One region of the Jeotgalicoccus sp. FSL K6-3177 genome, then DNA from elsewhere that is predicted to be linked to it. Evidence: riboswitches for the same ligand, from Rfam matches in the RefSeq annotation. Region 1 holds a riboswitch; each other region holds the start of a gene.

Evidence for each region. Region 1 has a riboswitch for thiamine pyrophosphate ahead of MHH58_RS00160 (3-oxoacyl-ACP reductase). Riboswitches for the same ligand answer to the same signal wherever they lie in the genome.
Region 2: another riboswitch for thiamine pyrophosphate. It lies ahead of thiD (bifunctional hydroxymethylpyrimidine kinase/phosphomethylpyrimidine kinase); the one in region 1 lies ahead of MHH58_RS00160 (3-oxoacyl-ACP reductase).
Region 3: another riboswitch for thiamine pyrophosphate. It lies ahead of tenA (thiaminase II); the one in region 1 lies ahead of MHH58_RS00160 (3-oxoacyl-ACP reductase).
Region 4: another riboswitch for thiamine pyrophosphate. It lies ahead of MHH58_RS00670 (ECF transporter S component); the one in region 1 lies ahead of MHH58_RS00160 (3-oxoacyl-ACP reductase).

What each region holds. Positions count from the first base shown of each region.
Region 1 covers NZ_JBBOSK010000001.1:35,200-43,195, forward strand. Annotated here, with positions in the region: gene MHH58_RS00155 (NtaA/DmoA family FMN-dependent monooxygenase) at 1-789, opposite strand, end outside; gene MHH58_RS00160 (3-oxoacyl-ACP reductase) at 802-1,551, opposite strand; TPP riboswitch at 1,657-1,759, opposite strand; TPP riboswitch at 1,995-2,104, shown strand; gene MHH58_RS00165 (thiamine phosphate synthase) at 2,178-2,768, shown strand; gene thiS (sulfur carrier protein ThiS) at 2,864-3,064, shown strand; gene MHH58_RS00175 (thiazole synthase) at 3,066-3,833, shown strand; gene MHH58_RS00180 (HesA/MoeB/ThiF family protein) at 3,833-4,837, shown strand; gene MHH58_RS00185 (FadR/GntR family transcriptional regulator) at 5,164-5,853, shown strand; gene MHH58_RS00190 (CynX/NimT family MFS transporter) at 5,911-7,059, shown strand; gene MHH58_RS00195 (SDR family oxidoreductase) at 7,524-7,996, shown strand, end outside.
Region 2 covers NZ_JBBOSK010000001.1:2,029,679-2,037,674, forward strand. Annotated here, with positions in the region: gene yidC (membrane protein insertase YidC) at 1-193, opposite strand, end outside; gene thiE (thiamine phosphate synthase) at 293-907, opposite strand; gene thiM (hydroxyethylthiazole kinase) at 900-1,670, opposite strand; gene thiD (bifunctional hydroxymethylpyrimidine kinase/phosphomethylpyrimidine kinase) at 1,676-2,467, opposite strand; TPP riboswitch at 2,537-2,636, opposite strand; gene MHH58_RS10365 (ABC transporter permease) at 2,679-4,244, opposite strand; gene MHH58_RS10370 (ABC transporter ATP-binding protein) at 4,241-5,116, opposite strand; gene MHH58_RS10375 (transglycosylase family protein) at 5,230-6,072, opposite strand; gene MHH58_RS10380 (single-stranded DNA-binding protein) at 6,530-7,081, opposite strand; gene MHH58_RS10385 (YwpF family protein) at 7,276-7,701, shown strand; gene fabZ (3-hydroxyacyl-ACP dehydratase FabZ) at 7,748-7,996, opposite strand, start outside.
Region 3 covers NZ_JBBOSK010000001.1:2,127,644-2,135,639, reverse strand. Annotated here, with positions in the region: gene MHH58_RS10920 (diacylglycerol/lipid kinase family protein) at 1-19, opposite strand, end outside; tRNA gene MHH58_RS10915 (tRNA-Thr) at 135-205, shown strand; gene MHH58_RS10910 (hypothetical protein) at 229-522, shown strand; gene MHH58_RS10905 (hypothetical protein) at 592-717, shown strand; gene MHH58_RS10900 (YsnF/AvaK domain-containing protein) at 755-1,486, opposite strand; gene MHH58_RS10895 (serine hydrolase) at 1,604-2,377, shown strand; gene MHH58_RS10890 (hypothetical protein) at 2,402-2,923, shown strand; gene MHH58_RS10885 (four-helix bundle copper-binding protein) at 3,162-3,488, opposite strand; TPP riboswitch at 3,579-3,674, shown strand; gene tenA (thiaminase II) at 3,764-4,444, shown strand; gene MHH58_RS10875 (hypothetical protein) at 4,588-4,770, shown strand; gene MHH58_RS10870 (hypothetical protein) at 4,889-5,071, shown strand; gene MHH58_RS10865 (metallophosphoesterase) at 5,241-6,059, shown strand; gene MHH58_RS10860 (nuclease-related domain-containing protein) at 6,214-7,194, shown strand; gene MHH58_RS10855 (acyl-CoA thioesterase) at 7,448-7,882, opposite strand.
Region 4 covers NZ_JBBOSK010000001.1:140,568-148,563, reverse strand. Annotated here, with positions in the region: gene MHH58_RS00690 (hypothetical protein) at 1-96, opposite strand, end outside; gene gltS (sodium/glutamate symporter) at 251-1,453, shown strand; gene ggt (gamma-glutamyltransferase) at 1,495-3,255, opposite strand; gene MHH58_RS00675 (6-pyruvoyl trahydropterin synthase family protein) at 3,452-3,862, shown strand; TPP riboswitch at 3,921-4,012, shown strand; gene MHH58_RS00670 (ECF transporter S component) at 4,073-4,654, shown strand; gene MHH58_RS00665 (ABC transporter ATP-binding protein) at 4,641-6,062, shown strand; gene MHH58_RS00660 (energy-coupling factor transporter transmembrane component T family protein) at 6,037-6,846, shown strand; gene MHH58_RS00655 (SDR family oxidoreductase) at 6,890-7,738, opposite strand; gene MHH58_RS00650 (aldo/keto reductase) at 7,880-7,996, shown strand, end outside.

The DNA of each region.
Region 1 (7,996 bases):
GTCTGGACGAGGGCTTTCTTTTATGGCTTGATTTAATTTTTCACGATAAATATTTGCTTGTCTTAAGTTCCAAGAAACTGAATAGACAGCATCAGCATATTTCGCAGCAAGTGCAACACCTTCTTTTGAAGCCCCGGCTTGCATAGCCACTGGCTTACCCTCTTTTCTTAAAGGTAAAGTTAGCGGACCTTTAACTTGGAAGTTTTCACCATTGTGATTGAATGGCTGAATATTTTTATTTTTAGTAATTGTGTTATTTTCTTTATCTGGCTTGTAGCTTTCAATTGACCACGAATCAAATAATTTATTCATGACTTCAGCAAATTCATCCGCTTTCTTATAACGAACGGCTCTCTCAGGCAATTCAGGTATACTGTGGTTTTGTGCTTCGCGGTCGGTCATTGATGTCACTAGATTCCATCCCATGCGTCCTTTTGTTATGTGCTGCAGTGTGAGTAACTGTCTTGCTGTGGTAAATGGGTTGTTAAATGTACCTGAAATAGTTGAAACAAGTCCAACGTTATCTGTGACTTTACTCATAGCAGTTAATGCAACAATTGGGTCAAAATAACTCGTTGGCAATTCTGTTGGACTATCTGCGGGGAAGGCTTGTGAATCTGCGAAAAATACGGCATCAAATTTCCCGCGTTCTGCAATTTTTGCCAGATTTTCATAATATTCAATTGTCGTGAATTCATTGACACTCGAATCATCTTCTAACCATGCTGCCTGATGATGACCCACACCATACATTAAAATTCCTATATTTAACTGTTTAGAATTATTCATAATATATACCGCCTAGTTCATAGTAAGTCCGCCGTCTACCGTGATGTTTTGTCCTGTAATACCATCTGCTGCCTCAGAACAAAGATAAACAACCATATTAGCAACGTCTTGTGGTGTTGTTACTTTTCTCAATGGTGTGGACTGTGCGATTAAATCGAATACTTCTGGTGTTGTGACTGCACTTGCGTCTGTTGTTTTCAGCAAACCGCCAGAAACAACATTTGCTCGGATACCATACTGTCCAAGTTCTGCTGCAACGTTTCTGGTGAACCCAATTAAAGCAGCTTTTGCAGTGGTGTACTCGTGATATGGTACTACAGGATTTTGATATAGATTCGTTCCAATACTAATTATTGCACCGTCTTTACGTTCTAAAAACTGTGGCATTACACTTTGTGATACGTTAAATGCAGCTTTTAGTGTCCCGTCTAACTGTTGTTCATAATCCTTGTAAGTTAAATCTTTAAATGCTTTTTGAGCGGTTGGATCAAATTTAAAATTAACGAGTGCATTGTTTACAACAACATCAATCTGGCCGAAATGTTCAGTTCCTTTTTTTACTAATTGTTCAACTGCTTCACGGTCTGTAATGTCCGCTTGAATCGCAATCGCTTGTGCGCCAATTTCTTTTTGTAACTTCTCTGCTTCTTCCTTACTTTTGTTGTAGTTAATTATGACATTAAAGCCTTTTTCACTCAGTGCTTTTACGATATAGCTGCCAAGTCCTCTTCCGCTTCCCGTTACTAAAACTGTTCTTGTCAAATAAATCACTCCTATAATTTTTTAAAATAAAAAAATACGCAACCTTCATAGGAAAGTTACGTATCGAGAGTAAATTATATGCCCGCAAAGACATAGATATACAACTGTATCGATGTAACACTTTCCTACGCCAGTTTTAACTGGATCAGGTTCAAAGGGTCTGAGGTTTCCCTCATCTCAGTTTATATAAACACCCCTAGTGCGAATCTATTCTATTTAACATCATTGTAGTACTTTACAAAGATACGTCAAGTAAACCACAAATTATTTAAATTGGAACAAACGCAATTCAAATTCAATTCTGTAACTGTACTGCTTTCTAGTTTTTATATGATTGAGTGAATGTTAAAAGGTAGTTATCAGCATAATTAAAATCTAATTTTATTTGCAATATTTAACTTTTTAGAGTAACTTGAGGTTATTGATTGGAAAAATTAAATAGTTAAGACCACTGGAAGTGTCTTTAAAAAAGGCTGAGATTAAAGTGTAGACTTTGGGATTCCGGGAACCTGATACAGTTCATACTGGCGTAGGAAAGTGGCGAAAGTAATATGTTTTGATGCATACTTGCGCTGTTTTTCTATATAGAAAAACAGCGCTTTTTTTTTATGTTAAGGGGTGACATAATGCTTATTGCAATTACACATTTTAAGATATTAATTTCCAAGGATATTATTCATTTCAATACGATTTCATCCTGTATCGATTATCTTTTACTTCGTACACCCATGTCCGACAACGAGTTATCATCGTTCCTTTGTCAGCTTATTCATTCAGGTTTTCCCAAAGAAAAAATCATCATTCATACTTCGACTAAATTGCTGGAATCTTTTCGTTTAACTGCTATCCACTTTAGAGAAAACGATCCAACTGCATTAACGTATAAAAAAGAACATCCGGATATTTCAGTCAGCATGTCTGCTCATTCACCTGAATCTGTCAAGAAAGCACAGGACAATCATCTCGACTTTGTATTATACGGCCATATATTTGAATCGAGTTCAAAGAAATCTTTGCCGCCGCGTACACATCAAGAAGTACGTGATGCACTGTCTTATGATATTCCTGTCGTTGCACTTGGAGGTATCAATTCAACAACTATCAATCAGTTACCGGCAGGTTTCAGTGGTATCTCGGCAATTTCTGCATTTATGGATGCATCACCCAATCAAATCACCAGATTAAAAGAAGAATGGCAAATATTAAATTTGATGTAAGCAAATGCTCTATTGCTTAGTCATTATAAAGTGGTTAATACATTTCCCAGCTGTCACAGTACTTAAAAACCTCTCACTTGAAAGGATGAAACAATATGCAGTGCACCGTTAACGGAGAACTCCATTATTTTGAAAAGGATATTACCATAGCTACCCTGCTGGACCACCTGGATGTAGATGATAATCGTATTGTAGTGGAACACAATGGGGAATTGATTAAAAAAAGTGTATTTAAACAACAAGCAGTGAAAAATAATGATCGACTTGAATTATTAGAATTTGTAGGAGGCGGATAATATGTTAGAAATTGGGGATTTAAAATTTAACTCAAGACTATTTTTAGGTACTGGAAAGTTCTCAGATGAGAAAATACAGGCCGCAGCAATTGAAGCGTCAGGTACAGAAGTGCTGACTTTCGCTGTCAGACGTATGAACTTATTTGATAAAGACCTGCCCAACCCGCTGGCAAATATTGATTTAAGAAAATACACGACATTTCCGAATACAGCAGGGGCGAAAACAGTGGAAGAAACTGTACGCATCGCAGAAATCGCAAGACATGCGGGTGTCTGTGACATGATTAAAGTTGAGATTATTGGCGATGATAAGACATTACTGCCTGACCCAATTGCGACATACGAAGCGTGTCAAATACTGCTGGACAAAGGTTATACAGTCTGTCCATATATTTCAAACGATGTCGTGCTTGCAAAAAGACTCGAAAGACTCGGTGTTCATGCGATTATGCCGCTCGCTTCTCCTATAGGTACGGGACGCGGTATTAATAATCCATTAAATTTAAGATATATTGTAGAACAATCCAGCATCCCTGTTATTGTGGATGCAGGAATCGGTTCACCAAAAGATGCGTGCTATGCTATGGAGCTGGGCGCAGATGCGGTATTATTAAACACCGCTGTATCGAATGCCAAAGACCCGGTTAAAATGGCAGAGGCGATGAAGCTTTCAATTGATGCAGGGGTACTGGGTTATGATGCAGGACGTATTCCGGTTAGGTATTCAGCACAGGCCTCCAGTCCTTCTGAAGGACTGGAGTTTCTTTAATGGAAAGATACGACAGGCAAATGAAATTTAATGACTTTGGAGAGAATAGTCAAAAAAATCTGATGTCAGCCACACTGATGGTGATGGGCGCCGGTGCACTTGGAACTCACGTTTCTGAAATGCTTGTGCGTATGGGTGCAGGTAAACTCATCATTATCGATATGGATATTGTTGAAATGACCAACCTGCATCGTCAGGCTTTATATACTGAAAAAGATGCAGAAGATATGACGCTGAAAGTTAATGCTGCCAAAGAAAAATTGTGTCAGATAAACCGTAATGTTGAGATTGTACCGATCAATACAGAAATAAATTCCAGTAACATCTCCGCAATCTTAAGAAAGTATCAGCCGGATATTGTAATTGACAGTATGGATCATTTTGAAATTCGATTTCTGATTAATGAAGCCTGTCATAAGCTTGATATCCCCTGGGTATATGGTGCCGCTGTAGGCAGTAAGGGAAGTGTGTACGGTATTGATTTTAAAGGACCTTGTTTAAAGTGCTTGATGGAGACTCTGCCATCGACGGGGGAAAGCTGTGCAATCAACGGTGTGCTTCCTCCTGTAATTTCCCTCATTGCCAGTATGGAAGTTTCTGAAGTCATTCGTTATTTATCAGGAAAAGGTTTTTCCAAGCAGCTCATTACTGTAGATACTTTTAAAATCGGCTTTCAAACGATAAATATAGATGAATTAAAGAATGAAGCCTGTGTGGTCTGTAAGAATCGGATATATGAACAGTTGAATAAAAATATGCTGCCCACTGTACAATCTAATTGCGGAAGTGTATATACACTCAGGTTCGACGAATCGGTTTTCAATCAGGAGCTGCCCGGTAAAACTATCAGGGCAAGTGCATTTGTTAAGTTATTGACTTATAAAAAATATAAGCTGACCTTATTTAAAGATGGCAGAATGAATGTTCATGGCATCTCTCGAAAAGAAGAAGCCAATGCTTTATATCAAGAAATGATTGAGAAATTGAGTGAATATCCTGTATAAAAATATAGTGTGAACTATCTCAAATAGATATCATTATAAACCAGTGACGGACATATTTAATATTGTCAAAATAGATGTAAAGCCTTTCCGTTTTTATAAAACGGAAAGGCTTTTATTTTTCAGATTATAAGTTTTCAGCATTTAAATATTTTTCCTTTCATTGATAATATCCGCTGATTCAAGCAGGTTAAAAACGCTATTGCAAAGAACGAGCTTGAATATATCTTATTTAGTATAAAGTTGATAAAGCTGGGATTGACAACATATTTTACCACTGTTAATATATCCAATGTACCAATCATCCTACAACTTTTAAAGGAGATCATATGATTCGTAAAACAAACCGAACACAGTTAGTAGAACAGGTTGCTTCTCAAATAGAAGAATTAATTGAAACTGGATACTGGACAGTCGGAGGAAAAATTCCTCCTGAAATGGAGCTGGTTGAGAGATTTGATGTTAGTCGAAATACACTTCGGGAAGCAATTCGTGCCTTAGTGCATGCTGGTTTACTTGAAACCAGACAAGGTAGTGGAACTATAGTGCGCTCTGCCAATTCACTTGATGCAGCACTGAGACGCTATATAAAAAAAACTGCTTTGCTTGAAACGCTTGATGTACGCTTAGCTTTAGAAAAACAAGCCGCTCAGTTGGCTGCTGAGCATAGAAGTGAGACGGATTTACTTACGCTTGAAGAATGTATTAAGAATTGTCGAAAGGCAGTTAAGAATCATAATCGCGAAAGATTTATTGCTTCAGATATCCGTTTTCATCAGACTGTTGTACAGTCTTCAAAAAATCAGCTGCTAATTGATTTATATGAACCGATGGTAGAGATTATATATACTTTTGTCGAAGATTTGATGGCGATGGATGTGCCTTTCAAGTACGAAGAAGAGCTGCATCTTGAGTTGTTTGAAGCAATTCAGAGCCATGATAAGAATGCAGCTGCAGCATATGTTGACAGTTATATGGAAGTATTAAGAAAAGATGTCGTTGAAATGATGGAGGACTAACAACATGGGAAATGAAAGAACAGCAGGTTCTTTTGATATCAATACAAAAAAAGTTGGTTGCTAATTATAGGTGTTATTTTAGTCAGTACAAATTTAAGAGGACCCTTCACTTCTGTAGGAGCACTTATTCCTTTTATACGGAATGATCTTGATATAAGCAATGCTCTCGCCGGATCCATTACGACATTACCTTTGCTGGCTTTTGCACTGATTTCTCCTTTTGCTCCCAAAATAGCCAATCGTATCGGTATGGAATGGACTATCACCTTATCACTGATTTTACTTATTATAGGTATTGTAATCCGTTCTTTTGGAGAAATTGTATTTTTATTTACCGGCACATTTTTCATAGGGCTTGCCATTGCAATCGGGAATGTATTAATTCCAGGAATTATTAAAATGAACTTTCCACTTAAGATAGGTCTTATGACCGGTATGTACGCTATATTTATGAATTTATTCGGAGCCCTCGGCTCAGGTATCAGTGTTCCTCTTGCCTCCACCGGAAATTTTGGGTGGCAGGGTGCACTTGGCGTCTGGAGTATACTGGCAGTCATTTCTTTACTGATTTGGCTGCCGCAGCTTACCAGTCAGCGTAATCAGCAAGCAAGTGTGGACACAGAGAAGAAAAGCAGTTTATGGCGCTCTCCGCTCGCATGGAAGATAACAATATTTATGGGCATTCAATCATTGATTTTCTATACTTTGATAACATGGCTCCCTGATATTTTGTATGCGAATGGTCTTAATTCCAGCACAGCGGGATGGATGCTATTCCTAATGCAATTTTCAATTATTCCTTTCACTTTTATTATTCCTGTGATAGCAGAGAAAATGAAAAGTCAAGTCGTTTTAAGTGTGACAACTGGTTTTTTATTCATCATCGGTCTTTCAGGATTATTGCAGGGTAACCTCACGTTGACTCCTATATACGTAATACTCCTTGGAATTGCCGGAGGCAGTGCTTTTAGTCTGTCTATGATGTTTTTTACGCTCAGAACAAGAAATGGCAAAGAAGCAGCAGAGTTATCGGGAATGGCTCAGTCCTTCGGTTATCTTTTAGCAGCAGTAGGTCCTGTATTAGTCGGGGCACTGCAGGATTTGACAAACGGATGGACGATTCCCCTGTCCCTGCTCATTTTCATATCTGTTATTTTTCTAATTGTAGGAATGTCATCAGGAAAAGAAAGGCAGGTTACAGATTGAAAAGAACAATAGGATGAAAGTAGCAATAAACCGCTTTTAATTGAAGTAAATCACTTCTATTAAAAGCGGTTTATTTTTACTTGTCCTTGTTTGGTTCCCGGACAGTTTGATAAGAAAACAGCATTTTAGTTTTTGACATTCTTATATTGAATTTTCTCTATCATAAGACGCTTCTGTCCTTTTGAATAACTAAAAAAAGCTCTACATATATATTCTTTTATGAGAATTACGAGATGTTTGCCATGTTATAGTGTTGTGAAAATTGAAGTGAAGTTCAATGAAATATCGTTATATCAGATCTGCAGAATATAAGAAAAGTGACGTTGTGAGAATCAGCACACAATTAGATATGAACAAAACTCTGTATTTTTCTCTCTGATTATTGAGTATTATTGTACAAAGTTGTGAATTTTTTATATGTTAGAATAATGGAGAGATAATTATACTTTCAAGGTGGTTTTTAAATGAATAATAAAGTAGCAGTAATTACAGGTGCAAGTAGCGGCCTTGGTGCCTCAGTGACGCAACGATTATCAGCATTAGGATATCACGTATGTTTACTTGGCAGAAATGAAAAGAAAATCAAAGCAGTTGCTGAATCTTTATACAATGAAGACTACTCAATTCATTTATTAGATGTGTCTGATAATAAGGAAGTAGAGAATGTTTTTAATATAATTAAAAATACAGTTGGAGATGTCAGCATCTTATTTAACAATGCGGGGATGGGCGCGTTTGATCTTTTAGAAGATATTGAAGAAAATGATATTAATAAGATGATAGATGTCAATCTTAAAGGTACTATATATTGTACTCAGCAAATCATTACTTCAATGAAAAAAAATAATGAAGGTACTATAGCGAACGTCATCTCCACAGCCGGATTGGAAGGAAAAGTAAATGAAACCGTCTATTGTGCGAGTAAATTTGGAGTAAG
Region 2 (7,996 bases), 2.0 Mb from region 1:
TCAGCGTAATGACGATAATAGCCAGACCGTAGTTATTGTCCAGATTATCTCCAAGCCAGTGCAGTAATGTATCCATCGGCTGGACGAGAGTGTTATAGAAGAAGCCGTCTCTATTCTCAGGCTGTGAATAGTCACACCCGGCAAGGAATAGTACCAGTACCATAGACGCTGGTAATAGCCACTTTTTAATCATTTCTTCACCTCTAAGTAATATCTCACATAAAAAAGATTGTACCATAAATAAAGGTGTATAAAAACCAATTTCATAGCATACGGTCAATATTTCACAAAGTTACTGCAACAAAGCTGTCACGGTTTGTTCAATATTATCCGCTCCTGTTATTGCTGAAATGACACAGATTCCGTCCACCCCGCTGTCGAGGCACCTTTTATAGTTTTCTTCAGTGATCCCGCCTATTGCTGCCGTCGGTAATTTCGTATGGTTTACTAACTTCCGTAACCCTTCTGTGCCGATTGCTTCACCCGCATCTTCTTTCGATAAAGTGCTGAACACCGGACCGATACCGAGATACGCTATCCGGGACAGGCTGCTTGATTTAAGTTCTGTTAAATTGCCGACGGACAGACCGATAATTTTATCGTTAAAGTACTCCGGCAGCATATCCGGATTCATATCATCCTGACCGATATGAATACCGTCTGCCTCAGCTGCTTCTGCTAAGAGCACATCATCATTAATAATGAACGCTGTATTATACCGGCTGCACAGCGCCTTCACGTCCAGAGCAAAGTCTAAAAGTTCTTGGCCCGTCTTAATATCCGCCCCTTTTTCCCGGAGCTGAAAACATGTTACCCCTGCTTTAAAAGCAGTTTCCAGATCCTTCAGCGGATTTTTAAAACTGGATGAAGAGGCAATCAGATACAGTCTCAATATGTCTTTATTCATAATAATCCACTCTTTTCACACTGAAATCTGCTGTTTTAAAGTTATAAATTTCATCGATCAGGAGAGCGGCAAAAGTTCCCGGGCCGCCGGCGGCTCCTGCCGCTTTTTCAGCTGCTATGTTATACAGGCTGACGGAAGCAACGATACTTTCCGTACTTTCTTCCACCGCTAAAAACGCTGCTGTTATCGCGCCGAGCACACAGCCTGATCCTGTAATCACTTCCTGATACTTATGCCCGTTGTGCATTATGACTGTCTGTTTTTCGTTTACATACGCATCTATTTCACCGGTAACGAGCACAGGGGCGTTTAACATGCTGTGGGCCGCTTTTGCGATATCCAGTGTATTTCCTTCTATGATTGAGTCAACGCCTTTAGACACCGCTTCTTTACCGCTTAGAGCATGTATTTCCCCGGCATTCCCTTTCACAAGTGCAATGTTGTATTCACTGAGCAGTTTATCTGTCAGATTTCTGCGAAACGCTGATGCGCCGTAACCGACCGGATCCAGCACGATTGGAATATTACACTCGTTAGCACAGCGTGCCATTTCTTCATACAGCGGCACTTTTTCTTCCGTGCACGTGCCAATATTTAAAAGCAGTGCTCCCGCATGCTTTAAAATATCTGGTGCTTCGCTTTTTTCACCGCTCATAATCGGAGATGCTCCGAGTGCCAAGAGACTGTTCGCAGTAAAAGGCTTCACGACGTCGTTCGTAATACATACTACAAGCGGTGTGTTTTTTCTTAACTCTTCTATCATCTGAATCAGTCTCCTTGATAGCTGAAATGATTCACCGGTCCGCTGCCTTTACCGATACCGGGAGAATTTTGTATTGCACTGGTAATATATGCTTTACCTGTTCTGAACGCTTCTTCGACCGTACGGCCTTTTGCAAGCTCGGCTGTTAAAACTGCCGAGAAAGTGCAGCCCGTACCGTGCGTCTGATCCGTATCAATACGCGCTCTTGTTAAAGTTGAAATTTTTTTCCCGTCATATAAATAATCAGTTGCATCACCCGACAGGTGGCCGCCCTTAATAATCACGCTGGCTGCGCCCATTTCATCAACAAATATTTTCAGAGCCCGGTGAATATCTTCTTCTGTCCGGATAGTCATATTCGCAATCGCTTCTGCTTCATGAAGATTCGGTGTTACTATGTGTGACAGCGGGAGCAGCGTATCAATCAGTGTCGCCATCGATGTGTCCGTCATCAGACGGTCTCCGCTCGTTGCTATCATTACCGGATCCATGACGTACGGAATGTTATACTTCCGGATATATTCGGCAATCACAGTCATCATATCCGCCTCTGCCACCATTCCAGTCTTCATTGCATGCGGCACTTCGTCCGAAAATATGCTGTTCAGTTCTTTGTCGATAAAATCCGCCGGCACATTGTAAACGCCCTGGACACCGAGTGTATTCTGCGCAGTCAGTGAAGTCACCGCAGCCATACCGTAAACACCCCGCGAGTGCATTGCTTTAAGATCCGCAAATATTCCCGCTCCGCCTGTCGGATCAGTTCCTGCAACAGTTAAACCAATAGGTAAAGTCATTAAATATATCCTCCTGTAATAAAAAACCCGCTTCCAGGGAAGCGGGTTGGATCGATTAAGAGATTTCGTCTGTAATCATCTGCACTTCCCTACGCCAGCATAACCTGGATCAGGTGAAAAGGGACAAGCATTCGCTATCTCAGCCGTACCGGCGCCCCCAGCGGGTTCTATTCTTTTTATTGACATAAGCGTACCATATTTCTTTTAGCCGTCAAAGCAGATTGCGGCGTCTGAACACCGCCGTTCCGATTGCGGCAAAAAGAATTCCGAGGCTCGCGATAATTAAAACAGCACTGATATTCATTCTTTCGTAAGGCATATCACTTAAATAGTAAAACGGGCTGAGCATTAAATACACTTCATCGATATTTATCAGCACGCCAAAGTAGTTTGCAAAAAAGATATAGGCAATATATATCCATGCTGCAGTATGCAGCTTTCTGGAGATTCCCGCAAATAATGCGGATATCCCTGCTATAAATATAATACCCGCACAGTAATTTACTGCCGCAAGACCGAAGTCTTTAAGAGAAACACTCAAATCCGCAACATTTATACTGGCAAGGTACATGCCGGCTATCGTCAAGAGAAAAGATAACACTCCTGTCCCGATACCGTACAGATAATGTGTTGTAAAAATAGTACCGCGCGATACTTTCCGGTTCAGCGTACCGGCATTCATCACTTCCAGGCGTCCCTTTTTCTCCTCGGTGAGGATACGTCCGTTAATCATCAGGGCGGGCACAGCCGATATTAGCGCCGATATCACCAGCAGCATGCCGATAAAGAAGACTGCCGGATTATTGTCGCCGAGTGCCTCCCGGAGCATATCATTATCTCCGATCAGACTCTCCAAATCTCCGAATATGGAGCCGTAAGATAAGCCGGCGGCAAACAGACCGGCCAGCCAGCTGAAAATCATTACCCGCATATTTAGAAAAGCAAGTTTAGGATAGCTGGATATTTTTCTTATGTTCTTTTCTTTATTTATTTTTATATAACTGTCCCCGATGTCACGCTTTAAAAATAATACGCAGCTCAGGACAATCAGGATTAAAATCACAGCAAACGGCAGCAGCCATATTCCCGAGTTACTCCCGTATACTTCAATGCGCGACAGCCAGTGATATGGTGATATTACCGAGTAAGTTGTATCTAAAGCGTCTGTTACTGCACGGTATAAGTAGAACCCCAGGAGCAGCGCAAGGGACATGCCGAAGGTCAGGTCGCCGCTGTCGAATAAGTTTCCGAATACCAGTGTTATAACGAAAAATAAAAAACCGAATAAGGCAAGACCGAGTGCATAATAAAAGTTTCCGTATAAGGACAGGCCATCAATATTATATAAACTTAAACCGCCCGCTAATATAACAAAGACCAGCAAATTAATAACCGCACCGTTCATCAGCTGGGCTGTAACTATAGTTTTTCTGCCGACACCTGCGCTCAGGATATATTCGGTTAATCCCGCGTCCTCAGCTTTTCGAGCCAGACCATTTGCGATTATAAGATTGAAAAGACCGTGAAACAATGCCATGAACATCAGCATCTGATGACCGAACATCACAGCTGTTGTATATTCGCCGCCAGGCACCGGACCAATCAGCGCAATCATCGCCGGATTGTCCACTGTCATTTTCATACCTTCCCGTTCTGCTGACGTACTGTACAGCCCTTCGAACACCGGCGGTACTGCGAGTGATAAACCGCACAGTGCAATTATCCAAAGCGCTGATTTCACTCTCAGATTCTTCATCAGCATATTGAAATAAGTCATTGGCTATCCTCGTAATAGCGCATAAAAATGTCTTCCAGCCGCGGCGGTGCGGTGGTTAAACTTTTCAAGTTATATAATTTTAAATATTTCAGAAACTCCGGGATTTTTTCATTGTCGATAAATAAATGATAACCATCGGGTGATTCTGAAAATTCATGAACAAAACTCCGGTGTTTTAAGGCTGTAATATCATCATCCGTATCAATTATATATTCCATCCGTGTGATATGACGCAGTTCAGCCATACTGCCGGATTCTATAATCTTACCATTTCTGATAATGGCGATGCGGTCAGCCAGCTTCTCCACTTCCGATAATATATGGCTCGATAAAAGAATTGTTTTCCCCGCATTTTTCGCCTGTATTACTTCCTCGTGGAAAACACGTTCCATCAGCGGATCGAGCCCCGTCGTCGGTTCATCAAAGATTAAAAGTTCCGCATCGCTTAAAAAAGCACTGATCAATGCAACTTTTTGCCGGTTCCCCTTTGAATAAGTCTTCGATTTTTTACTGCCGTCCAATTTAAATTTGTCGATGAGCCGACACTTTTCTTCATTGTTCTCATAACCGCGTGTCTTCATCATAAAGTTGATTACTTCTTCTCCGGTCAGGTTTCCCCACAGGTTTACATCTCCGGGAACGTAAGCGATATTTTCAATATACTTTTTATTTTTCTTTATATTTTTTCCTGCATAGAGGATTTCTCCCTGAGTGGGTTTCAAGGCGCCGATAATCATCCGTATCGTCGTCGATTTCCCGGCACCGTTTGGTCCGATAAAACCAAAAACCTCTCCTTTTTTCAAGTTGAAAGAAAGATTTTCCGCAGCACGCACTTTCCCAAAATGTTTGGATACATTTTTCAATTCCAGCATCAGTAAGCCCCCTTGTTTTTCTGTTAATTTTACCATATCCGCAATCGGACAGTGTTTTTAAGAATGAAAAAAGACCGGAACAATTGTCCCGGTCTTTAGAAATTATATTGTTATTACAGTCTTGCACCGCATACAGGCCATGGTGATGAACCTCTTGAGTTATATAAAGTTTGTGCTCTTTCTGTCTGTTCAGCTGCTGATGCATCCGAAGCTACACCAGATCCGCCCACTGACTGCCAAGTTTGAGCGTCAAACTGGTAAAGACCGTGGTATAGACCGTTTGAACTTACTACGCTCGCATTACCGCCTGATTCACATGCTGCTAAAGCACCCCAGTTTAAACCGCTGTTAGTGTTAGCGCTTGTGCTGACATTTTGAGTCTTTGGAGCCGGGGTTGGTGCAGGCTGCTCCTGTACAGGCTCTTCATAAGTCTCTTCTTCAGACTGGTAGCTGTAGTTATTCTCTTCTGTTTCGGCAGGCTCTTCATATGTTTCTTCCTGAGCTGGAGCGGCTTCAGTTTCTTCTGCTGCCGGTGCTTCTTCAACTGGTGCAGCTGCTTTAGCTGCATCACCTGAAACAATTAATTCTTTGCCTTCAAAGATAATGTCTGATGATAAGTTATTCCATTCTTTTAATTCCGCAACTGTTACATCGAATTCCACTGCGATTTCAAATAATGTATCGCCTGCTTTGATTATGTAAACTTCTTCTTTTTTGTCTTCTTTAACTTCTTCTTTATCTTCTTTTTCACTGTCGATTTCAATAATCTGACCTGGGACGATTACATCAGAAGTTAATTTGTTTTCTTTTTTAATTGATTCTACCGTCACGTTATTTTCTTCAGCAAGAGCCCAAAGAGAGTCTCCTGATTCTACTGTATGAGATGCTGCTTCTGCACTGTAGGCAATCGTTGTTGATACAGCGACTGCTGCACCTAAAGCTAAAACTTTCTTCATAATTGTATAATCCTCCAAAAAAAATTTGTTATTATATTTTACGGCTGCTTGCACCGTTAACGTTTTTATCACTGTTTCACATTATAGAGGATAATTATGTTTCATAGGTTACAGCAATATAAAAAGACCGTCCTTACTTTACAATCTTGTTACAATCTCATTTCTCTTTTGGCCGCTTTATTACACTCCTTCTTTTTCAGTTTCCGCGTCTCTTCAGCTTATTTAAAAACTGCCGGGAAAATGTTATTGCACCGCCTTTTGTAAAGTTTATGTAAAAACAACCTAAACGCTAAAGTAAACAGACTAATCTGTTATTTGTAACATAAATGCCAAGAACGTAAAGAATCTGTTTCTTTATACAAAAAAAACATACTGATTAACCGCAGCAGGTCATCAGTATGCATGTGTGTGAGAATGAATGGGTGTAGAACACAGTTCAAAAGGGCGGGTCTGTCTGTCAGGCTAATATTTTTTTCTTAGTATCATCAGGTGCTGTCTCATCTTTGTCATTTTCTTTTTCATCTACAATATTAGAAATTATTTCAATATGCTTTTCTTTTTCAGTTTTCTGTTCTGTTTTTTCCTGGCTGAGTGTATGTACATACTTTTCGCCAAGCGATTCACTAATATTGTAATGATGTACTGCCTGTTCGATCAAGCGGGATGGATTTGATATATCAGTGCGTTCCCGGATTTTATCCGGCACATGTTTTATGCTCTCTGCCCATATTTCCATGCGGTATTCCCTGGAACCGTCTTTCTTCGTAAAAGATGTGGTCGCGAGCTGGCCGCTGACACATAATATGTCGCCGGTCTTCGCTTCGTCAAGCACACCCGGGATACTTTTACCGAACGCCTTGCAGTATAAGAAATGTACTTCTTTATCTCTCCGGGTATCTTTTGGCACGCGGACTGTTGCAATGATAAATGCATTTACACTCCCCTGCGCATTTTTTGCAATAACATTATTGCTGATAAGTTCGCCGACAAGCAATACTTTGTTCATCATTCACTATCACCCCCTTTCTGATTACAATGTAATACTTGCGGTAATTTTCTGCAAAAGACAATAATTTCATTTCAGTGCGATATATAATACAATAATAATGAATACATAAGCAAAATGAATCAGTTTTTTAATTACCGGGGATTTTTTGCTGCAAATAAATTAATTTTGTACTTTGTTAAAAGGGGACAGCAAATATGAAATCGTTTAAATTAATAGATATGAAGATTATTCAGGAACAAAACTTTATCGTTCCGGAAGTAAAAGACGGCGTAATTATTAATATGGAATATGGTGACGCACCGTGGATTATTGAAATTGTAACCGATGGGGATTTGTCTTCGATTTTAGAAAAATTAAAAAACCAGTTACTGGAAATGATGGTTACTATTACACGTCCTTCAAATGCTCCGGCTAAATTTTCAGGCAGACTGATGGATATCAATCAGATGGATGATAAAATATCTGTGATTTTTAAAGGTTCTATTATTGATCAGGGGCCTAATTATGCAGAAGATCTGCTGGAATTTCTGGTTGAAGAAGGTTACGAAGGAAAAGCGCTGATTAATGAATTCAATTCCCGCATGGAGTCAAAAGAGAACTTTAGAAAAGAAGATAAATAAAAAGAACAGCTGTCCATCAAATTTACATGATGTGCAGCTGTTCTTTTTATTTTGTGTCTGTTTCATTATCTGAAATTGCAAATGTTATTTCGCACTGGCATGCAACCTGTCCATCGACAGTTGCAACTGCAGAGCCTTTACCAATCGGTCCGCGGAGTTTAGTAATTTCTACTGACAGTTCCAAAGTATCGCCCGGTGTTACCTGTTTTTTGAAACGGCATTTATCAATGCCTGCAAAAAATGCGAGCTTTCCTTTAAATTCTTCCTGCTGAAGCAGTGCTACAGCACCTACCTG
Region 3 (7,996 bases), 2.1 Mb from region 1:
TGATTAAGGCCTTTTTCATATCGCTCCTCCATTCTGTTATAAACATTATACCGCAGCAGAGCAGAGAAGAAGATGCCGAAAAGACTGGAAATTTTCTATGAATTATACTATAGTAAAATGTATTGGAAACATATGCCGACATAGTTTAATGGCAGAACACAGCCATGGTAAGGCTGCAATGCGAGTTCGATTCTCGCTGTCGGCTTATTTTAAAGGAGAATGCTCAACATGATTGTTATAAGTGCAGTGCTCCTGATCGTTTTAATTTATGCGATTGTGAATGCAGTCCAGTTTTTTAAAAGCACTGATCTCACTAAAGCTGTCAGAGATAAGATGCTGGCGAGAGCTTTTAAAGGAGCTTTTCTTACAGTCACAGGCGGCTGGTTTTTCTTTGAATTATTCATGATTATGAGAATAGAACCTTCATTTGAAGTCTATCGCATAGTAATGTTAATCATTGTAATTATCTCACTCATCGTATTCGGACTGAATTTAAAAGTGCAGAATCAGCGTCCTGAGTAAGCAATCTTTTATGTTAATGTATAATCGTGATAAGGTTAAAAATTTAAATGAAAGATTGAAGGTCAATATATGAAGAACTTAATTATTAGAGTAATTAAGGAAACGATGAAAGATCCTGTTAAAAGAGAAAAAGTATTAAATTATGTTAAGCCGATTATTTCCAACTATACAAATAAGAATAATAAGAAGAAATAGAGAAAAATCCGGTCCTCAAAGAGGTCCGGATTTTTGGTTATTTATCAATATCTATATTCTTTACTTCTCTGACCTTAGCATCTTCATTCTTCACTTCACTCACTCTGATATCATCATGTTTCACTGTACCTGATACATGTTCCATCTTCTCAACGATTTCTTTTGTAATTACAATTTCTTCTGTGACAACGTGTTCCTTAATCACCCTGATCCGTTCTTTCGTCACCGGAATTCTGATGATGCCGAGATCGTCATCGCCGTCTTCTGTATTATTATAGGTCTCAAACAGCGGTTCGCCTTCGACAGGACGGCGTTCTACAGTGACATTATCCATATTCACCGGCACATCAAATTCTTCAACCTTCGAATCCGTATACTTTTCAACAACGACTTCTCCTGTTTGAACTTTTTCTTTACTTACAGCAAGCCTTTCTTCACGAAGCTCCATCGTTTCTTCATCCTGCGGTGTTTCAAGACCGGATTCATCAATATATAAAAGAAGTTCTCCATTATTCAGAGCGTTCGTATAGTTATCGCGTTCTGCATTCGTCATCGTCAGGCGCTGGCTGCCATCCAGCTGCGCCAGCAGTTCTTCGATACTCTCGGCACCGGTCATCCGTTCGTTTACATCTGGATAATCCGTCAGAAAATCTCCATAGCCTCGGGTCGATACGACTGTCAGTTTATGTTCAGATGTTCCCGTCCTTGTATAATGCTTCAATCTTTCATGTAAATGTTCTTCATTCGCAATCAGTTCAATTTGCCCCATAATGCCAGACCTCCATCGTTATTAGTAATTATTCCTTTATTCCCCGTATAGACTAAGTGCAAACCGGCAGTAAGTTGTGATATTCTTTATTTAAACACGGGCAAAGGGGATGACCAGATGTTTAAAGATGAAATCGAGGCGCTGATTGAACGTCAGCCGACAAAAGATATTTCTTATAAGATTGAATTTGATAATCAGATATATGTACATAGGGAACATGCAGTGTACCCTTCAGCCAGCACGATAAAAGTACCGATTGCGCTGATTAATCTGCAGCAGCATTTTCATAATTACGAAGATATTTCGCTTACAGTGGGTAAGAAAGTCGGCGGCTGCGGCGTGCTTCACACGCTCGAGAGCGTTAAGCGCCTGACTTTATGGGATACGATTGTGCTTGCGATTATTATTTCTGATAATACCGCATCAAACATGCTCATCGATAATATCGGCATCGACCGGATTAACGAAGGGTTTACGGCACTCGGTCTCCACGACACGACGCTCGCGCGCAATTACTATGATACGACGGGTATTAATGAAGGAAAGCGCAACGCAACATCAGCCGCTGATATGTTTACGTCCATGAAGTACGTAATTCAGGAAAACGATGTGCTGCCGGAAGACATCAGACAGAACTTCTTTGATGTCATGAAAAAACAGCAGATTAACGACAGAACCGGCGGATTTTTTAATATCGATGAAGACCATGAGGCGGAGTTTATCGCCTCGAAAACAGGGTCGGTGACAGCGCTCGAGCATGAATTCGGCATGATTCAACTGAATGGCAAACAGCTCATATTTTCTATTTTCTCAGACAACTGGCCGACGAATCAGGAAGGCAAATATTTCCTGAATGAAATGGGTAAAATATTTAAGAAGTATATGAATTAAATTTTAGAAACCAGGGAGGCACTTATGACAGAACTCACTTTGCAGGAAGCAATTTTTACAGTCAGCAATCTCCGTAATCAGCTTAATAAGGAATATGCGAAATTCGATACTGAATACCGCGTGCCGGTCGCCGTAAATAACGAAAGTGTTGTAAATGACAGCAAGACAGCGGATGTAAAAGATTCTCTTAAAAAGATTGAACAGCTGAAACACGATATTATTACGCTGAAGGCTGCCGTTCATCATAAAAATACAACAGGAGTGCTTACGATTGATGATGTGGAATACACCGCATCAGAAGTGCTGGAATCACTGAAACTGGAAAGGGATATCGTCAATAATCTGCAGAACAATACGTCTTTCGGCTACCATCGTGAACGTATTAAAACTGTCGCCGGTGTCGGTATTGTTGAAGAGGGTATTATTAATGAAAAAGAAGTAATCGAATATATTGAGGCGCTTGAAGTAAAGGTAAACCGTAAATCCATGCTGATTGATAAGTTCAACAGTACGGAAACAATTGAAGCGGAACTTAAAACGATATAAAAGTTTTCGGCAGAAATCAGGCCCCTTTCTTATATGATAATTTGATGGATTACAATTTACGGTTTATTTATCTGATTACGTTTTAAGAATCCGGATGCTGGACACGAAACACAATCGTGCTGATGACCTGATTTCGACGGGGATTTCCCAAAAACTTCCGGGCGGAAAGTTTTGCCTTTAGGACCGTCTGTACATAAAAAAAGACATGCAGAAATTTCTGCATGTCTTTTTCTTTCTTTTACGCCGCAGCCCTGCATGCTTCCGCACATTCAAAGCAGGCTTTGGCGCATTCCTGACAGTGATCGTGGTCATGCTTTTGACATTCCTTGCCGCATGCTTCACAAATAGTGGCACATACGCCGGCGAGTTCTTTAACGAAAGGTGAGTTTCTTGTGACGGCCTGTTCTAAAAATGAGCACATATCCGCACATTCACGGTCTGTTCTAATGCAGTCCGCCATCATTTTTACATCTTCTTCTTTTAAGCATGCGTCGAAACAGTGATTGCACGCTTCCATGCATTCGTGCAGAGTTTTAAGCAGCTGCTGATTCTGTTCGTGAGCCATATATAATTCCTCCTTAAAAGATTCATACAATCTATTAATTCCCTGAGCAATATTTTTTAAACTGTAGTACAGTGGAATTGTAAAGAAAATATAAACGGCTGGGGGCGCACTTATGTGCTGAGAGATAATATCGACCCTTTGAACCTGTAGGTTAGGACCTGCGCAGGGAAGTCTGTGTCGATATATACGCGGATGTCTGTATATTTTTTGGCCCGGGCCTCTCATAAGGTTCGGGTTTTTATCGTCTTTGGCCGAAATACAAAGGAGATATGGCAATGAAGTTTACAGACAGGTTATGGGACAGCGTGGAGAGTATTTGGAACGGATATCTTGAGCATCCGTTTGTGACCGGTTTAGGGGACGGGACGCTCGAGCACGGGAAATTTCAGCACTGGCTGAAGCAGGACTATGTGTATCTGGTTGAGTATTCCCGGCTGATGGCAATCGGGGCGGAGAAGTCGCCGGACCTAAAAACGATGAATATGTTTTCTGAAATGCTGCACGGCACGCTCTTCGGAGAAATGGAGCTGCACAGAAATTACGCGGCAGAGTTTGGTATTTCAGAAGAGGAGCTTCTTCTGACCGAAGCTTCCGCAGTGAACACTGCTTACACGAGCTATATGCTGAACCACGCTCAGCGGGGTGATGCAGCGGCTGTTGCTGCATGCCTCCTCGCCTGCGCCTGGAGTTACAATTACATCGGAAGATCTCTGTCGGATAAATACCCGGAGCAGGAAAACAATCCGTACAAACAGTGGGTTGAAACATATTCTAGTGAAGATTTCACCAGTTTGAACGGCACGGCGATGACTCTCCTTAATAAGCTCGCTGAAGGAAAACCTGAACGTGAACTGGTCCTGCTGGAAGAAATCGTCGTGAAGACCAGTCTCTATGAGTATATGTTTTGGGATATGTGCGAAAGCCGGGAAGAATGGCCGATTAAAGTGAGTTTATAAACGGTTATAATTATTAATAAGTTTTCAAAATTGTTAAAGGTCGGTAAATAATGTATAAGTCAGTTTTTCTTTGAGGTATTGTAGAATTAACACCATGAATCAGTCTGAATACTATCTTACTTTTAAGGAGCTGGAAATCCATAATGAAGAAACTTTTAACAATCGGATCGTTAGTCGGAGTGCTTGCATTAGCAGCGTGCGGCGGAGACACTGAAGAAGGAACAGAGACAGAAGAAACCGGCACTGAAGGAACAGAAACAGAAAGTACAGAGACTGAAACAGATACAGAAACAGAAGATACCGAATCAGAAGACGATGGAGCTTAAAAAATGCTTGAAATGCCGCCGGTTAAAGCCGGCGGCACTTTTTTATCGTGTACAGTGTTAAATTATCACATCGAGGGTATATAAGTATTAATCTGACTTAAGGAGAGTGACTGGTTACATGAAGAAATTGACAGTGGTGACAACGCTGATTGGTGTGCTTGCACTCGCGGCATGCAGCGACACGGGTGTCGATGAAACGGAAGTAGATGAGAACGAAGTCGAAGAAGATGCACTTGATGATTCGGATGATGACGAAGAAGAAAATGAAGTTGAAGACGCTGGAACTGAAGAAGATCAGTAAAAATTATGAAGTGCTGCCGTTTCAGGCGGCACTATTTTTATGATTTAGCGTATTTTATCGAAAAATTATAAATTCTGTTTTTATAGAGAAGCGGCAGGCGGAATTTTTTATACAGGATAAAAGTTGTGGTAGCATTGAATCAATAAACTGATGCGGGAGCGAAAAAGTAATGAAAATTGGTGTTATTTCAGATTTGCACATTGACCGTTATAATAGTGAAACGCTGAAACAGAAGGATTTTTCTCTTACGCTTGCCAACGAAGTGTCGAGAGAGGCGCTCGATATTCTGCTGATTGCCGGCGATATTTCAAACGATCATGTCCGCTCTTACCGCTTTATGCAGGAGCTCGAACAGATGACCGGTGTGACGATTTACTTCGTGCCGGGTAATCACGATTTCTGGAACTTCAGCGGGGATGCGAAAAGCACCCGGGAAATATATGAATTTTTTAAAGAGACGAAATACTTTAAAGAAGGTTCGCCGATTGATCTTGGCAACGGCTGGGCACTCGTGATGAACCCGGCCTGGTATGATTATACGTATGCAAGCGACCGGTTTTCCCTGGAACGGTTAAGCGAGCGGGAATACTACGGTGGCACGTGGCAGGATAAAGTGAAAATTAACTGGGGAATGACTGATCCGGAAGTGTCCAGAGAGATGGCGGAGCGCGCCGAAGCTGACCTTGAAGCGGTCCGTGATAAAAAAATTATCCTGATGACGCATGTCGCGACTCACAAAGCATTCAGGGTGCCGATGCCGAATCGCCTGTTCGATTATTATAACGCCTTCATCGGCACATCGGACTTTGACCGCTTTTATGAAGAATATGATATCCGCTACAGTATTATGGGGCATATTCATTTTAGGCATCAGGTTGAAGAAAATGGTACGGATTACATCTGTGCCTGTCTCGGTTATAAACGTGAATGGCGGACAAAAGATATTGTGCACGAGATGCGGGACGCTTTGCAGGTTATAGAAATTTGATAAGAGAACCATCAACCACCTTTTCCGGTGGTTTTTGTATTTTTCTGGGAATTCTTTGTATCTATCCAGGAAATTAAAATAACTTGTACGAAATAAAAATAAATCGCTGATTTTCCCTATATATAGTATGAGAGGACTTTTAAGGAGGAAATCAATGATTATATCAGAACGGAAAATCAGTAAAGAACTGGCATTTTACAGAGCACTCAGTTCCCGCTTTTGTCTGGAAGAAAAAGATGCGAAAAAATTGTCGGTGCTGGAGCGCGGTTATAAGGGAGAACGTATTTATGACGAAGTGTTTGATGAAGAGGGCCACAGTTCGGTATTTGTCTTCCGGGATATTTATTTGAGAATCGAGGACAGTACAGCGCAGTACGACGCTCTGATTGTGAGCGATGCGGGAATAACAGTGAATGAGATAAAAAACTACTCGGGTTTTTATCGTGTGGAGAGAGGAAAATGGTATGCCGGAAACTTTGAGGTGCCGGATGATCCCCCGGCGCAGCTGAAACGCGCTATGAATAAGCTGCTCAAACTGCAGTATATTCACCGGTTGAATTTTGATATAGAGGGGAAGGTTGTTTTTCCGCATATAGATTTCCGGCTGAATTTTGATAATCAGGATGTGCGTGAGAGATTGGTGATGAGATCCGAGCTGCGTGATTATTTAAAGAGATTTTCGAACGAGTATGCCGGCCGGTACGCGGAACGAATTGCGGAAGCGGTGTCTTCACACATTATTGATAATCCATTTTTTGATAAGAGCGCGAATTTTGATTCAGTGCGTAAAGGATTGTACTGCGGGAATTGCGGGGGTTTTGAGGTTGAAACATGGGCATATCATTTCTTCTGTACTGCATGCAAATCCAGAGAAACGAAAGAATCTCATGTTATTCGCGCGCTAAGTGATTATACTGCATTATTTACGAACGAAAAATTAACGAGAAAACGCTTATTGGAATTTATCGATTACAAAGTCAGTCCGCGTACGATTGTAAGAATGCTGAGTAAATATTGTACTCGATTTGGCGCGGGGAATGCGACTTATTATGAGTTTAATTATGAAAATTACGAAGATGTGGTAGAAAATCATGAATATATTAGAAGGTATAAGAATCATATGATTAAAATCTAGGATTACCTACTTGTGCGCGCCACCGAAAAACGACGGCGGCACAAGAAGAGGAACTGCGCGCCACCGAGAAACGACGGTGGCACAAGAAGAGGAACTGCGCGCCACCGAAAAACGACGGTGGCACAAGAAGAGAGACTGCGCGCCACCGAAAAACGACGGAGGCACAAGAAGAGGGACTGCGCGCCACCAAGCTCGCACCCCACCCAATCATCAGCAAAAAAACGCGCCGGACCGGCGCGTTCCACAAAAAATATTATTTTTTCACTTTGATTTCTTCGTATTTCGCGTGCCATTCGGGGAAAACGCGTTTAAACATAACAGGACGGAATTCGCCGTCGACTTTTTTAACGACAATCAGGGTGGTCGTGCCGTGCGTGCAGACTTCACCGTCACCGTTAACGATTTCGAACCCGTAAATTGTACGGACACCGGTGTTTTCTTCGACCCAGGTGCGGACGAAGGCGCGGTCACCGTATTTTAATGATTTCGCATAAGTGATGTTGACGTTATGAACGGGGGCGAGGTATCCTTTCCGTTCCATTTTTAAATAATCATAGCCGATATCTTCAATCAGCTGCATGCGTCCGAGTTCCAGCCATTTAATATAGCTGCCGTGATAAATAACGCCCATCATGTCGGTATCTGCATATAATATCTGGATTTCTTTTTCTGCTACATAAACGCTCATGAAATTTCCTCCTAAAAATAACTTAAAGATATTATATCATTCTCTATCTGCAATTTTTCAAAGGAGTTTATCGTTTTTGGTTAAAAGGGTATGATAGAGAAAGAAGGCAATTAG
Region 4 (7,996 bases), 110 kb from region 1:
CTGTCCTAAAATCATCTGTCTGTTCTGTGACTTCGTTGCATACAGTACCCCCGCTGCTAGCCCCGCTCCAATAAGGAGTTTCGTCCGTTTGCGCATACAATATCACCCCTTTCAATATAGTTTTCAAGAACATCTAATAATTAAACATAATTAAATTTCTTTAAATATGTAAAAGTTATCATTGGTTATTTCTGGGTTTTAGATTAGAATGGATTTTCTGATGTATTTTTTAAATGATGGAGGATGGGATATGGAATTAAATTTAGTAACATCATTATTTTTAGCAGTGATGGTTTACCTCATCGGTGCTTACTTAGTTAAAAAAATATACTTTTTAGATAGATACTCTATACCGGCACCTGTTGTTGGCGGTTTGCTTTTCGCAGTGTTTACATTAATAATGCACACTTCTGACTTAGTGACGATAACTATAGATACGTCCTTACAGTCTTTATTTATGATTATATTTTTTACCACAGTCGGATTGGGTGCCAGTTTTAAGTTAATTAAACTTGGCGGTAAATTACTTATTATCTACTTACTTGCGGCAAGTTTTTTATCAGTCTTGCAAAATACTTTAGGAGTCTCTCTTGCCAGTCTGCTTGGAATCGATCCTCTGCTCGGACTTATGGCTTCGTCTCCTGCTATGATTGGCGGACACGGCGGTGCTGCAGCATTCGGTGAAACAATCGATGGATTAGGAGTGCAGGGAGCCACTACTGTCGGCATTGCTGCAGCGACTCTCGGACTTATTGCCGGCGGAGTTTTCGGCGGACCGGTTGCACGTTATATGATTAATAGACATAATCTCAAGAGCAATGAACCTGCTTTTGATGCCGGCGAATATGAAGTTCAGGACGTTAAAAAGGAAAGCAAACTGACTATCGACCAGTTCTTTATTTATTTGGCAATCATTACATTCACAATGGCGCTCGGCACATACATTGGCGGTATCTTCTCGGATTTATCCGGAGTAATTCTTCCCGACTATGTCGGTGCAATGTTCGTTGCAATTGTTGTCAGAACATTATTAGACGCTTCACAAGACAAGGTGCCGTTTGATTTTGATACAACTGTAAATGATAAAATCGGTGCAGTTTCTTTAGGCTTATTCCTGTCATTTGCACTGATGAGCATCAAACTTTGGGAGCTCGCAGACTTAGCACTGCCGATTCTGCTGATTGTTTCCGTGCACGTTATCGTCATTATTCTGTATACGATGTTTGTTGTTTACAGACTGCTTGGTAAGAATTATGACGCTGTAGTAATGATTAACGGTTTAATCGGCAGCGGCTTGGGGGCAACGCCTACAGCTATGGCTAATATGGATGCAATCACATCTAAATTTGGCGACTCTAAAACTGCTTACCTGATTGTACCGATTGTCGGGGCATTCTTAATAGATATTATTAATATTCCCGTTATAGTGTTCTTTATAAACCTTTTCAATTAAATAAAATAGAGCAGCCGATTTCGGCTGCTCTATTTTTATTTTTACTGCTGGGATTGCAGGCCGTAGGCGGCACCGTTTCTATTTTTATCAGTAGCCCCTGTAAATTCTCCCGTCACAGGATCAATCTGGATACTGCTGACATTTCCTATGGCTTCGGATTCATCTTCAAAATTATGTCCCATTTCATTAAGCTGGCTAATAACTTCTTCAGGAATACCTTCTTCAAATCTGTAAGATTTCAAGTCATTAGTAAAGATTCTTGGTTCTGTTACTGCTGAATGCACATCGAGCTCGTACTCATAAGCATTGATAATTGTCTGCAGAACTGATGTAATAATGGTCTGCCCGCCCGGCGAACCTGCAGTCATTACCGGTTTGCCATTATCAAATACAATAGTCGGTGTCATACTGCTGAGCGGACGCTTATTCGGCTGTACTTCATTTGCTCCGCCTGGTTCAGCATCAAAATCTGTCAGTTCGTTGTTCAGCATGAATCCATATTCAGGCACCATAATACCAGAACCGAATACCTGCTCAATCGTCGTAGTGTATGAAACGACATTGCCGTATTTATCCGCTACTGAAAAATGGGTCGTCTGTCCATCAACTTTATCGTTCGGCTGTGCAACATTATTCACTTCATCTGTCCCTGTCTGATACTCCCACGGATTTCCCGCTTCCGGCTCTTCATTCACACTATCCATGCTGATTAGTGTGCTTCTCTCTGCAATATAATCAGGATGGAGGAGCCCTTCTGCAGGCACGTCCACAAATTCCGGATCTCCTGCATATTCAGCACGGTCGGCATATGCCAGATGCATTGCTTCTGCCATTAAATGATATTTCTCCGGCGAGTTTATATCATACTGGGATAAATCAAAACCATCGAGCATTCCAAGCATTTGAAGCATGAATATGCCGCCTGAGCTTGGCGGAGGCATGGTAGCAATATCATAGCCGTTAAACTCTCCCCAAATCGGTTCATCTAATGTAATTTCATAATTCGATAAATCTTCTGGTGTCATTGAGCCGCCGAATTCCTGAACTGCGTCAGCAGCCGCTTTTGAAATTTCACTGTTATAAAAGTAATCGATGCCATTATCTTTGATAAGGTTTAAAGTTTTCGCCAAATCTTCCTGAACGAGTACATCGCCTTCTGCTAAGGGTTCAGCATCGTTAAAAAATACTTCAGCTGCTGCTGTAGCCTGTAATTTTTCGGCGTTATCAGAAATTTGTGCAGCCAGGAAGTCATCTATCATAAAACCTTCCTCGGCAATTGAAATTGCTGGAGCAATCAAATCCGACATATCAACTGTTCCCCAAGTTTCGTGGGCTGCCTCCAAGCCCCTCAATGTTCCCGGAACTCCTACTGACTTACCGCTTCTGACACGTTCTTCAAATGGTAATGCTTCCCCGTCTTCATCGAGGAACATTTCCGTATCTGCACCTGCAGGCGCACGTTCCCTGCTGTTTATCACAGATGTTTCTCCTGTTTCTCCATCATATACCATCATAAAACCTCCGCCGCCAATACCCGACATCATGGGCTCTGCAACGGTCAATACATATTGCATAGCAATAGCTGCGTCCATGGCGTTACCGCCGTGGGCAAGGATATCATAACCCGTTTCAGAAGCAAGCGGGTGCGCCGATACAACCATCCCTTCATCAGCTGCTGCTACATCATTATCTTCACTGTAGTCCGGATCAAAAGCTTCGGCAGATACGATGGGAATTCCTGCTGAAAAGATTAGCAATGATAAACTGATAACTGCTGCTAAGCGTTTTAGAAAATTCTTCATGTTACGCCCCCTTGTTTTTAATTGCTGATGCGCTTTGTCTCTCCTCTCTAAATAAAGATGTAAAATTCTAAAAATTATGAATTACTTCCCTCAAGGTTACCATATCAGAACATGCAGTCAATAATTTGACACAATTAAATTCATATCTTTTGTATAGTATAATTTAGAAAATACCTATATATTGAGGTGTAAAATTATGTCTTTAGAAAATGTTAAACCGCCGGAGCAATTTCAATATTTTAATCATCAGATAGTTATTAATAAGCATTTCGAATTCACTTGTCATAACCGTATATTTTTTTCCAGTACAGCCTTTAAAGATTTAAAAAACCATCGCTACACATTTCAGTTAGAAATATTATCAATGGTAAATGAATTGGGCCTTGCCACAGATTTTCATTTAATTGATCAGATCTATAGAGAGCACATTGCTTTAAAACTCGATAATTGCGTGCTCAATGAAACTCTGCCTGCTATGAATACAACCGCTGAAAATATTGCGTACTGGATTTTTGAACAGTTTAGTAGTCATCTGCCAAAGGAAGATACACTGCTTAAAGTAACGCTCTATGAAAACGATAAACAGGGGATTTCCGTAACTAAATAATTCCAGCTTCACAAATCCGTGCAAGTGGACTATGATAGTGATAATCAAATAATAAATTCACCACCACTGGGGGTGTCCGCATCGGACTGAGACTGACCCTTATCACCTGATCTAGATTATACTAGCGTAGGGAAGTGGCATATTTTTATATGCACACCATTCCGTTAGTGGTGTGTTTTTTTGTTTGAAATTTATAACGGAGGCTTCAAAATGGCACAAAGAAATGGTTTAACACTCACTGATATTTTAATTACTGTCGTTATTGCACTGGTTTTCGCTGTTATTTATTCTCTATGGGATGGGATTTATACGATTCTCCAACCCTTTGGTCTGCATTTAAATGAACTGGTATACGGAATGTGGTTTATCGCTGCGATTGTCGCTTATTTAGTTATCAGGAAGCCTGGTGTTGCTCTGATTGCAGAATTTGCAGCAGCTTCGGGCGAAACGATTGTACTCCTTCAGTTTGATATTTCACTGATTATGTACGGCTTAATACAGGGACTGGTCTGCGAACTTATTTTTATGTTCTTTAAATATAAGAGTACGAGTCTGATGGTGGCAGCCTTGGCCGGCATCGCGGCAGCTTTATCTACTTTGCCGCTCGACTGGTATTATGGTTATCTCGGGATGCTCGAGACATGGAATCTTGTCCTGATGTTCAGTTTTCGGATACTCAGCGGCGCGCTTGTTGCCGGCTGGCTCGGCCATCTGCTCTACAAAGCACTTAAAGAAACCGGCGTATTAAAGTTTGTAGGACAAAGACACGATAATTCACATGAAGGATTATAATATGCCGGCAATTAATATACAGAACTTAAATTTAAAATTTCCAGAAGCACCGGTAAAATTATTTACCGATTTAAATATTGAAGTTGAAGCCGGCGAGAAAGTACTGCTGCTCGGACCGAGCGGTTCAGGTAAAAGCACGTTATTAAACGTCATGGGCGGGTTAATCCCGCGGGCAATCCATACACCCATGAAAACCGAATCAATCGAAATTCCTGATAATAACGCCTATGTGTTTCAGGATCCTGATTCCCAGTTTACGATGCCTACAGTAGCAGAAGAGCTTGCTTTTATTTTGGAAAATAGAAATATTCCGAAGGAAAATATGGAAACGGCAATGCTGGAAGCACTCAGTCAGACGGGACTTAATATACCACTTAACTTAAATATTAATAATTTATCAGGGGGAATGAAGCAGAAGCTTGCGATCGCTTCAGCCCTGCTGCAAGATCCGGATACTTTGTTTCTCGATGAACCAACGAGCATGCTTGATGACGAGTCTGCATCTTCTCTATGGGATGTCATTGAAAACATTTGGCACAACCGCACAGTTATTATAGTCGAACATCGTGTCGATTATATATGGGACAAAGTCGACCGGGTTATTCTGATGAATAATCAGGCTCAGATTACTCATGACGGTACTCCGGACGATGTTTTAAAAAATTATAAACACCTTTTGAATGAATATGGTGTTTGGCATCCGGATTCATGGCAGGAAGCTCCAGTGTTCAATCCGTTACCGCCAGCGGAAGAGGTACTGCTCGAAATAAAAAACCTCCATCTTGAACGGCAGGGGATGGAGATTTTGCATATCGATAACTTAACTGTTGCCGGAGGAGAATGGATTACGCTCGAAGGAAAAAACGGTACTGGAAAGTCCAGTCTGCTTCTTGCGATAATGAAATTGATTCCTTCTGCTGGCAATATTTACTACCGGAATAAGAAAGTTGCAAAAACAAAACAAATTGCCGGAGAAGTATATCCGGTATTTCAAAATCCGGAACTCCAGTTTATTACGCACAAAGTTTTTGATGAAGTTTTCATCAATATGGAATCCCGCTTTGAATATTCTGAAGCAGTGAGACAGACCGAAGTCATTTTGCAGCAGATGGGGCTTAGTAATACAGCACACCTGCATCCATTGGAAATTTCTACAGGACAGAAGCGCCGGCTAAGTGTAGCCACGTCTTTCGGCGGTGTGCCGAACATCCTGCTGCTCGATGAGCCGACATTCGGTCTCGATCAGAAACACGCCTTTCGAATGCTGGAAATATTTCAAGAACTGACTGAATCAGGGACTGCAATCATCATGATTACGCACGATGAAAATATTAAGACACGCTATCCGTCGAGACGCTTGATTATTGAAGACGGAATGCTTCATGAGAAGAGGATACACGATGCTTGACGCGGTGAAGAATTACAGCACTTTTATAGACAGGACAAATCCGCTGACAAAAATACTGCTGGCAGCAATACTTTTTGTTACTGTAATTTTCATTCATAATCCAAATGTTCTTTTCCATCTGACAATTATTATGCTCATCATGCTGCTCCTTTTAAGCGGAGTTAAAATAAAATACCTGACAATCTTGTTAATATTTATTTTAAGTTCAGGATTTATATCAAGCCTCTATATGATATTCTACGGTGAAGGGACACAGACGCTGTTTCGCTACGGCATTATTCATATTACTGAAGAAAGCTTTGTCAGAGGTATTCATATTTCAATGCGCGGCGCTATATTGTCGTTATTTGGCGCCCTAGTGATATTTACAACGAAAATAACAGATGTGTTTTACGCGCTCATGATTCAGCTGAAAATAAAACCTAAGTATGCTTATTCCTTTATGGCAGCTATCCGCATGGTTCCAATTATTGTTGCAGAATATTTCCAGCTGAGGCAGGCTAGAAAGGTCAGAAAAGCATTGATTCATAAAAAATACATTTCAGGATTTAGAGGATTGAAATCAACAATTGTGACCTTGCTCAGTCAAAGCATAAGAAGAGCTTACAGACTTGGGATTGCAATGGAATCCAAAGGATTCAGTGACGGTGTCCGCACATACTATCATAGAACATCATTCTCAAAATATGATTTGTATTTAATCGCGCTTATTGGAGCTGCTGTTTTCGCTGCTCTCGAGTTCGGTACTGTCATTTCTCCTTTCACAAGCACCGACGCAAGATAAAAAAGCATTGGGAGCTCCCAATGCTTTTTTGCTCTTCCAGTTATTATTCTGCCGGCGTTCCCGGTTCAATATCATAAGATTTTTGTACCGATTCGTGACGTTTCCCAAGATCTGCAGTTGTTGTTTTATTCCAGACAGATTTTTGTGTGTCCTGCAGCTGAGAAACCATTTTTTCAGGTATCACATTGCGATACTGATCTGTTTCACCGAGGATTACTTTGATTGCTGGCTCTGTTACTTCTTCAGGGTCAAATTGTTCACTAGGAAAAGCTGTTTTTCTGTAGTCAAATACTGTGTCATCTAAATCAATCTCCCAGTTTTTCCACGTTTCAAACTCACGGTCATTGAATCCTGTTAAATAAGGACCCGGATTAATCGTCGATACCTCCACATTAAATTCCTGCAGCTCCTTGCTCAAAGCCATCGCGAACGCTTCTACAGTATGTTTTGAGCCTGAGTACGGTCCGGACAGCGGGTTCGTTGTAATACCGGATACTGAGGATACGAAAACAATGCGACCTTGTTTATTTTCCACCATTTTACGGGCAAATCCTTTAGTTAATAATATCGGTCCAAAGACATTGGCTTCGAATTGATGACGCAAGTTTGCTTCAGGTATATCAACTAATGAGCCGCCTTCTTTGACAGCTGCATTATTGACCAGCACATCAATATCCCATGCCCAAGCTTTTTCACGGTCTTTAGGGTTTGTTACATCAAGTTTTTCGATCTTCATTTTAACACCGCGTTCGCGTGCTTCCTGTTCTAAAGCAGATACCTGTGACATCACTTCCACCGTTGCGATAACTGGATGATCTTTTTCCGCCAGTGCGAATGCAATATTTTTACCGAATCCTGTTCCTGCACCTGTAATAAGTACTGTCTGTGTCATTTAAAAGCCTCCTGTAAATTTGCTTCTTTAGAATCTATACCCTGTCATATTTCTCTCAATCGGACAAAGAGTTGAAAAGTCTGTTTTATAAACAAGATGCAGGGAATATATTATTTGATAATGAAATTTGGAGGGATAAGAATGGATTACACATTATTAGGAGATTCAGGTCTTAATATTTCTAAATATTCTCTTGGTACCATACCATTCAGCGGCACAAAGGGTTTTGAGGCAACAGGAGATATGAATCAGGAAACA